DNA from 2 places in the Ensifer sp. Root127 genome. Region 2 is predicted to be linked to the other one. Evidence: predicted binding sites of a transcription regulator. Region 2 holds the regulator's gene; the other holds the start of a gene.
The links. The regulator LexA, encoded in region 2, represses DNA repair genes until DNA is damaged. The targets are predictions, from matches to a motif close to TGTTCNNNNTGTGTTCNG.
Positions count from the first base shown of each region.

Region 1: the regulator LexA is predicted to act here: its motif matches at 2,452-2,469, upstream of ASD03_RS20510 (ImuA family protein).

Region 1 is NZ_LMDX01000019.1:18,738-22,821, forward strand. Features, by position in the region: gene ASD03_RS20495 (hypothetical protein) at 1-51, shown strand, start outside; gene ASD03_RS20500 (SOS response-associated peptidase) at 347-1,120, opposite strand; gene ligD (non-homologous end-joining DNA ligase) at 1,184-2,248, opposite strand; gene ASD03_RS20510 (ImuA family protein) at 2,530-3,282, shown strand; gene ASD03_RS20515 (DNA polymerase Y family protein) at 3,203-4,084, shown strand, end outside.
Region 2 is NZ_LMDX01000011.1:9,817-13,900, reverse strand. Features, by position in the region: gene ASD03_RS39975 (hypothetical protein) at 1-135, shown strand, start outside; gene ASD03_RS13105 (hypothetical protein) at 779-1,111, shown strand; gene lexA (transcriptional repressor LexA) at 1,331-2,047, opposite strand; gene ASD03_RS13095 (hypothetical protein) at 2,228-2,467, shown strand; gene ASD03_RS13090 (hypothetical protein) at 2,526-2,813, opposite strand; gene ASD03_RS39970 (hypothetical protein) at 3,311-3,454, opposite strand; gene ASD03_RS13080 (DUF4242 domain-containing protein) at 3,632-3,922, opposite strand.

The DNA.
Region 1 (4,084 bases), on a different contig from region 2:
TTCGTTCTCGGCTTTGAACCCAGCATAGAGAAGGCTGCGTCTCAACCATAATGGCCGAAGAATGAGCACACGGCCTATATTGCATTGCAACATGTGCATAACTGCACTGCGATTTAAGCGCTGGCGGTCGAGGCAGCCTCAGATATTTTGAGGTCAACGAAGCAATGCACCTCCTCCCGCAGAGCTTCGCGTTCAGGCGACCCACTCCTCCTCCCAAGGGGAGCCTGACAGAACAGCGGCACTCCTCCTCCCAGCCGTTGTTCAATCTTTCGAGAAGCCTGCCGCACCTCCTCCCGCGGCAGGCTTTTTTCGTTTCTCCGAGATATTCGAGCCCTGAATTCAGGCATCAAAGCAGACTGCTCTGTTCCACCGGCTCTCCGGATTTCGACACGATCGTGGACCCGTACGGTTCGCGAGACGAAATGATCAGCGCGTCATCCGGTAACGGCCGGGCAAGGTCCTTGGCTTCATCCCAGGGCGCCCGCATCCAGATGTCGGTCTCTTCCTTCGTCAGCAACAGAACCGGCATGGCCTTCTCATGGATCGGCTTCACCAGGGCGTTGGGATCCGTGGTCAAAAACCCATAAAGATCGTCGGTGGTCAGGCCGTCCCTGACCTTTCGGACACTCTGCCATTGCGGCACATGCAGACCGGCAAAGAACATCAGCGACTTCTGCTCATCGCGGGCGAACCAGGCATTTGGCACGTTTCCGCCAACCTCCTGGTTGGCCGGATCCGGTTCCGCGAAACTGGTGACCGGTACGAGGCATCGATTTTCGACACCAAACCATCGTTTCCAGTGCGGAAAACTGAGCTTGCGCACATTGGTCGTGCCGCGGTCGGCCTCCATGCGGATGAGCTCTTCGAGATCGAAAGCCTTGCCCTTGGCCGCAAGTTTCTCGGCCTTCGCTTTGGCCGCCTTCTCGAGCGCGAAACGCGGGGAAGGCAGTCCCCAGCGCGCATGGACCAGTTGCTTCTTTCCGTCGGCGGTGTTGCGGACGATCGGTCCCATCTGATCCGGGTTCATCTGGTAGGCTGGCATCAGATTGATCAGGCTTTCCGCGTCCTGGGCCCACTTTGCGACCCAGTCCTTGTCTTCCATGCGATAAAGGTTGCACATAGCAGACCATCTACTCCGATTGAGCTCGAATGGCGGACAATCTAGCGGACGGCGCTGATTTCGCTAGTCGAGCCGGAAGACCTCGGCATTGTCCTGGCGTTCTCGCAAGCCCTTGTAGGATGGGTGGCGGAGTTTCCCGTCCGCCGTCCAGGCGCGAAACTCGATCTCAGCAATCAAGGTCGGTTCGACCCAGATGACATCGGCACTTCCGGAATAGGGCAGGGGCGGCTGCTTTCGCTTCCAGCGGAGCGTGTCCAGCATCTTCCGTAACCTGCTCGCCTCGACTTCTTTGAATCCAGTGCCGACGCTTCCGACGTGGACGAGATCATCCCCACGATACGCAGCAAGCACCAACGAGCCGAAGCCGGCTGGGGACGCTGCCGACTTCTCATAACCGACGATGAAGAAGGCCTCGCCCTGAATGCATTTGACTTTTACCCAATCGCCGGTCCGGCCCGAGCGATAAGGCCGGTCGAGGTGCTTGCCGACGATGCCTTCCAGGCCGAGGCGGCAGACATGCTCCAGCAGGACGGCTGGTTCGGCATCGAGTGTTTCCGATAGCCTGACGGCGCCGGCTTGGTCGCTCTTTGGGCCGTTTAACGTGTCCTCGAGAAGGTGTCGGCGGGACCGGTATTCGATTCCGCGCAGATCGTGCCCGTCCAGATAAACAAGATCGAAAGCGTAGAGGACGGCTTCGGAGGCACGGTTGCCAGCTTGTTTGCCGGATGCGCCCAGCGATTGCTGCAGCAGCCCAAAATCCGGACGACCCTCTTCGTCGAGCACAACGGCCTCGCCATCGATGATCATCGTCGCCGGCCCGAGCGCTCGGGCGGCCTGCTCTATCGCTGGAAACCGGTGCGTCCAGTCATGGCCGCCACGCGTGAGGATCCGGATCCCCCGCGGTTCAATGTGAACGGCAAGGCGATAGCCATCCAATTTCAGCTCCCAGCTCCACTCGCTTCCCTTTGGGGGACGGGTCTTCAATTCCGCCAGCGCAGGCTCGACGCGCTCAGGCATGGGATCGAACAGGAGCTGTGGTTGGGCTGGATTTCGCTTGCCTCGCGGCCGGGAACGGATCGGGGCCTCGGTGTCACGAAGGAGGGGTTTTGATCTCGGAGGCTTCGTCATGCCGGAAGTTCAGCAGAAAAATCTTAAAGACACTGTGACGATCCCGACTTGTCCTCGCAATTCACACAAAGGGGTTAGCGCTCGCAGGCGCCCGGAAAAAATTCTCAGGACGCTATTGGGCTGATTCCCATAGGTATTCTGCTCATTTCTAATGATCAGGATAATATTCCCATCCCTCCGGTTGCTTGACTCTTTTATTGGGTCGGAACAGAAAGAGAACATCCGCATTTTGTTCGACATGATGTCGGCCACCTACACGACCTTGAAGGGAGCCGTGAACGATGACTGCTGCCCGTGAAAGGGTGATTTCCGATTTGCGCGAACGCATTGCATTGCTGGAAGGCGTATCAGCAAGGAAAGCCGGCTGTCTGTCCTTTGGGGTGCCGGAAATCGATGCAGTGCTCCCGGGAGGTGGTCTGGCCTATGGCGCCCTGCACGAATTTGCAGGCGGCGGGTCGGGGACGGTGGATGGTGCGGCAGCAGCCCTGTGTGCGGCGGGCATCGCGGCCCGCACCAAAGGCCCGATCGTCTGGTGCCTGACGCGCCCCGATCTGTTTTTTCCGGCGCTCGCCCAGGTCGGCCTCCATCCCGACCGGGTGATCTTTGTCGAATCCGATAGGGAGGAAGACGTTCTGGCAAATATGGAGGAAGGGCTTTCCTTTGGTGGGCTCGGCGCAGTCGTTGGCGAACTTGTTCGCCTGCCGATGGTCAGCTCGCGCCGGCTGCAGCTGGCGGCTGAGCGAACGGGCACGATGGCGCTTGCCGTGCGACGTTGGCGGCGACAGACGGAGGCGAATGATTTCGGGCAGCCGACAGCATCGACCACGCGGTGGAGGGTGAGCGTGATGCCGTCGGAGGAATTGCCAGTACCGGGCGTCGGAAGTGCCCAATGGTTGCTGGAGTTGATGCGCGTAAAAGCGGGTGAATGTGCTGAGTTTCTCGTGAGGGCGTGCGATGACAAGGGTTGTCTCGATCTATCTTCCGGATCTGCCGACGGATCGCATTCGTCGCGCCGATCCGTCTATTCCGCCTGAACAGGCGATCGCCGTGATCGCCAGGAGCGGCTCGAAACGCTGGGTCTCGGCGGCAGACGCCGCCGCCAGGAAAGCCGGCGTCCATGTCGGCATGCCGGCGGCAAAAGCGCAGGCGCTGTTTCGCGGCCTGATCCTGGTCGAGGCGGATCCTGCAATGGATGCCGCAGCACTCGAACGCATTACCCTCTGGGCGCTGACGCTCTATTCGCCGATCGTCGCGGTCGATGGGATCGATGGGATCGTCATGGATACCGAGGGTGCCGATCACCTCCAGGGCGGCGAGCTCGCCATGGTGACCAAGATCGCCAATCAGTTCCTGGCAAAAAAACTCACCCCCCGAGTCGCGGTCGCCGACACCTGGGGTGCGGCACACGCCTGCGCCCGCGCCATCAGCCGCGAGACGGTCATCGCGCCGACCGGCGAGACCGCGCGTGCCGTCGAAAAGCTGCCGATATCGTTGCTGCGCCTTCCCGGGAAAGTCGTCAGCGATCTGCGCACGCTCGGCTTCCAGGCGATCGGCGAATTGGCCAACACGCCGCGCGCGCCGCTGACGCTCCGTTTCGGTCCGGAGATTGGCCGGCGGCTGGACCAGATGTTCGGCCGCATCTGCGAACCGATCGATCCGATCCGCACCGCCGAGCTCGTCGAGGTGAGCCGCGCCTTCGCCGAACCGATCGGTGCTGCCGAAACCATCGACAAATATGTCGGCCGGCTGGTCGTGCAACTGATCGACGAGCTGCAAAGGCTTGGCCTTGGTGTTCGGCGCGCCGATCTGATCGTCGAAAAGGTCGACGGTTCGCGG
Region 2 (4,084 bases):
GGGCTCTATCTGATCATTGCCATGCTCGCCGTCGCCGTCATTGGTCTCGGCGCCTATGTCTACCGCGAGGAAACAAAACCGACCGGCGTAGAGATCAAGATTGGCCAGGACGGGGTTTCCGTTCAGGAGAATTGAGCGCCATCGGCCACACGCTCAACAGGTTTGGCAGCGGCGAATGCCGCTGGCGGTCGACGCCCCACGCGAGGTTCAAGGCGAACGCAGATCCGAAGGCGGTCGAAATACCGGCCATCGGTGGCGTAAGCGGCCGCGTGCTCGTTGCGAGCGTCAACGAAAGTGTGACGTAGATAGGGCGGGCGAGCGCGTGATTCAGCCCCTCGCACGATGAAAGCAACAAGTCACCCAGCGCCTGCGCGATTGGCTAAAGCGGTTCTCCGTCAATAGCAGCCCGATTGTCGAAAGTGAAACGCTGTGCGTGCCTGCGCAAAGGACATGCTGCCGGCACGCAGGTACGGTTTTCGGGGGGCAAGGAACATGGGCCAATGCGGCGCGTCCAACACGCGCAGCGAGGCTGCCCGCATCGCAGCCAACCACTGTTTTCAAAGCGCAATTCGACCGGGCTGCGCTTGCCCGCCAGTTTGCGAACGTCCGCAGTCGCCAACGACATGGCCTTGCGAGGACGCGCCCCGAAATGGTGATTCGGTCACTATTGTCAGTGCTGAAAATATTGTCTCTAGACAGAACTGGGAATGAATATCCCAACAGCGCGACCCGTATAGGTAGTGTCAAACAAAGCCAACAATGGAGGAAAAGACATAAAATGAAATATAAGATCGCCCTGACTGCTCTTGCCATTCTTGCCGTAACGACGGCCACCGCAAGCGCTGAGGATCTCGTCTTTCAGCTTAAGAACAAGACGAATGCCGTTTTGACGAACTTCTACACATCGCCGGTCGGTGTTGATCAGTGGGAAGACGACGTCTTCGGGCGGCAGGTGCTTAATCCGGGCGAAAGCATGGAAATTACCATCGCCGACGGACGTGATGTCTGCAAATACGACATGCGCTTTGAATTCGAAGAAGGTTCCGGTCTCGACACGACTGAAGACAAGCAGGATCTCTGCGAGTTGGGCGAGTACTCGATTCACGAGTAAAATCCGTCGAGCGTGAAAAACACTCGATCCGAAAATCTCCGTCTCGCTACCCTATGTGGCGAGACGTTGAAGTAAGAGAGCGGCTGGCCGGCATGAAGGCGGCTAGAGCGTTTCCGGTTTAAACGGAGTCACTAGGCGCTCTATCTATTTGTTTTTACGCATTTCCTGGCGGAAAACCGCTCCGCACTTTTCCTCGAATTGCGCTGGCGTGAGACGGGCTTAGTGGTAGCGGCGGATCAAGCCGACGAGCTTGCCCTGAATCTTGACCCGGTCAGGCCCGAAGATGCGCGTCTCATAGGCCGGGTTGGCGGCCTCTAGAGCAATTGAAGCGCCCTTGCGCCGGAAGCGTTTCAACGTTGCTTCCTCGTCATCGACTAGTGCCACGATGATATCGCCGGGATTGGCCGTGGTGGCATTGCGGATGATCACCGTATCGCCATCGAAAATGCCGGCCTCGATCATCGAATCACCCTTCACTTCAAGGGCGTAGTGCTCGCCGCTGCCGATCATATCGAGCGGCACGGTAATGTCGTGGGTGTTGTTCTGTATCGCCGAGATCGGCACGCCGGCGGCAATGCGGCCCATCACTGGAACCGACACGGAGCTGTTGTCGGCAACCGGCAGCGTTTTCGCCGCGGGGGCAGGGGCGGGCGGTTTGCCAAGGCTACCCTCGATGACGCTCGGCGAAAACCCGCGACGGGGCTGCGCGCTCGCAGCATAGGCTTCCGGCAGTTTGATGACTTCGAGCGCTCGGGCGCGGTTGGGAAGCCGGCGTATGAAGCCGCGTTCCTCGAGCGCTGTGATCAGCCGGTGAATGCCCGACTTGGATGCCAGGTCGAGTGCATCCTTCATCTCGTCGAAGGACGGCGGTACACCGGACTCCTTCATTCGTTCATGGATGAAAAGAAGCAATTCCTGTTGCTTGCGGGTCAGCATGGCAAGTCGCTCCAGAGGCGTGAAACAAATCAAGAACAGACACTATCTGTTCCATATGTGTTCCGCAAGTGCCTAAAATTCTGTGAATGTTGGTTCAATCAAGCGCAGATTGACCAACTCGTCGCTGCACGCGCCGCGCGAGGCTGATATGCCTCCTTCCGTTTATGGAATGAGGGTTTAATGACGAAGCTGATTCAAATCTTGCTGACCATCGTTGTCGCCGCGACCGCGATCCTTGGGTTTCGCTGGTATCAATACGTGGATAACAAGCAGAGCCCGTTTGACGAAGTTGGTATCGCGTTGAATGCGGCGATGCCCGGGCCGCTCAATCAATGGGGTTGTGACCGGCTGAAGCTGACATTTGGCAACGGACACCCGCCGCACGGTTGCGCCGCGGCCGATGGGACGCAGTGGAAATAGCCTGCCATCAAGGGATCAGCAGAAATATCGATGGGCGATCTGCTAGAGGAGGCCTGAATCAGGCCGGCTGCGTCGCGGAGCAGGCGTCCTCGAATTCCTTGACGGTTTCCGCGGAGTTGTCCTCCGGCAGCACAGCGTCGGCCGCTTCGGTCGCGACCGGCGTGTCGCCTTGATAGACGAAGGACTGGATGTAGTAGGCGATCGTTCCCTTCCAAACGTTCCGGCCGTCTATCTGCTGGCAGGGCACGGCCGTTTCGAAGTCGGCTTGCAGGTCGTCGACCGTGGCAGCGCTGAGGGCGATGTTAGGCGATGCGATAATCGAGGCGATAAGCAAGGCTGCAAGCACGGTGAACGTCCACTAGATCAGAGGTGGCGGCGATGGTTTGGTTAACGATGTGAACCGTGCTTTCGTTCCGAAGTCCAGCAAGCATGCCGGGCACTGTGCCGTGTTCAACAGTTCTTTGCGAAAGGCGAGCACTGGTGCTCAAGCTGTGGCAATGAAGGCACAAAGATTGGCGTGAGGTGCGTTGGCGTTTTCGATTTTCCGGCGCCCGCCTCAAAGCGTGGCGCTGGCAGCTGATCAACAATACCCGCCGCAAATGCTTCCGATGATGTTGGACGCCGTAATGGAGTGCGAGTGGCCAGCGGCATCCGCCTGTAGCGATCTTCGCATCTCCAGCCAAATACATACGATGTTCAAACGCGCTACGAAACCGGCATCTGACCGCGGGTGCTCGACCAGTCGCGCCGGGATGTCGCGGAGACGTTGCGCACCCCAGTTCGACTGGCCACTGACGGATATCTCTCTCGTGTCGTTAGTTCGAGAGGTTAAAGCCGACCGTCTTACTTCTTGTCTTTCTTGCCCAGGGAGAAACTGCTGCCGGCCAGCTTCACCTGTGAGCCTTCCGTCACAACGGCGGCTTTGACAGTCTTGTCCTTCTTTGGCTTTCTAACCTCGCGGTTACTTCGCACTTGACCTTTTGCCATGATCGTCTCCTTGGAAGGTGTGCCGGGGAACCCTGCATGGGCGCCGAATGCCGGCAAACCAGCCTGCATTGATACCGCCGTAAGTCAATGACGGTGCCGGTGGATCACTGTTTTGCCGGCGTTGCGTCGCGCATTCGTGCCCGGTGTCCGGGCACTGCGATGATAACGTCGCTTCGGTCACTTACCGTTGCGCCCCTGGGATGCTGTCGCAGGCCCTATGACGGCAGCAACTTCGGTTATCTTGTTCGCCGGAAATCCGGCGCGTTCCGAATGTTCGCGAATGACGTCGGCGCTTGATGCCTCGTGGACGCAGTAAATCTTGTCGCCGGCGACATAACTGGTGATCCATGTATATGGTACGCCAAGATCGGCGACGACAGCATTGGATTTTGCCGATAATGCGCAAAGGTCGTCCTGGTTGAGCTTGTCGGCCCCTGGGACGTCGCGTTCAATGATGTAGGTGGGCATCGTTCAGTTCCTCGGTTGTTGGAGGACTGAATATCAAGAATATCTAATATAATTGAAGTCAATACTTTCCACCGGTGATGCGGCGATTCACGACGATTTCCCTGGAAGTATAGGATCAAGCAGCGGAAGGGGCTCCACCGGGACTGGCGTCCGATCAAACGA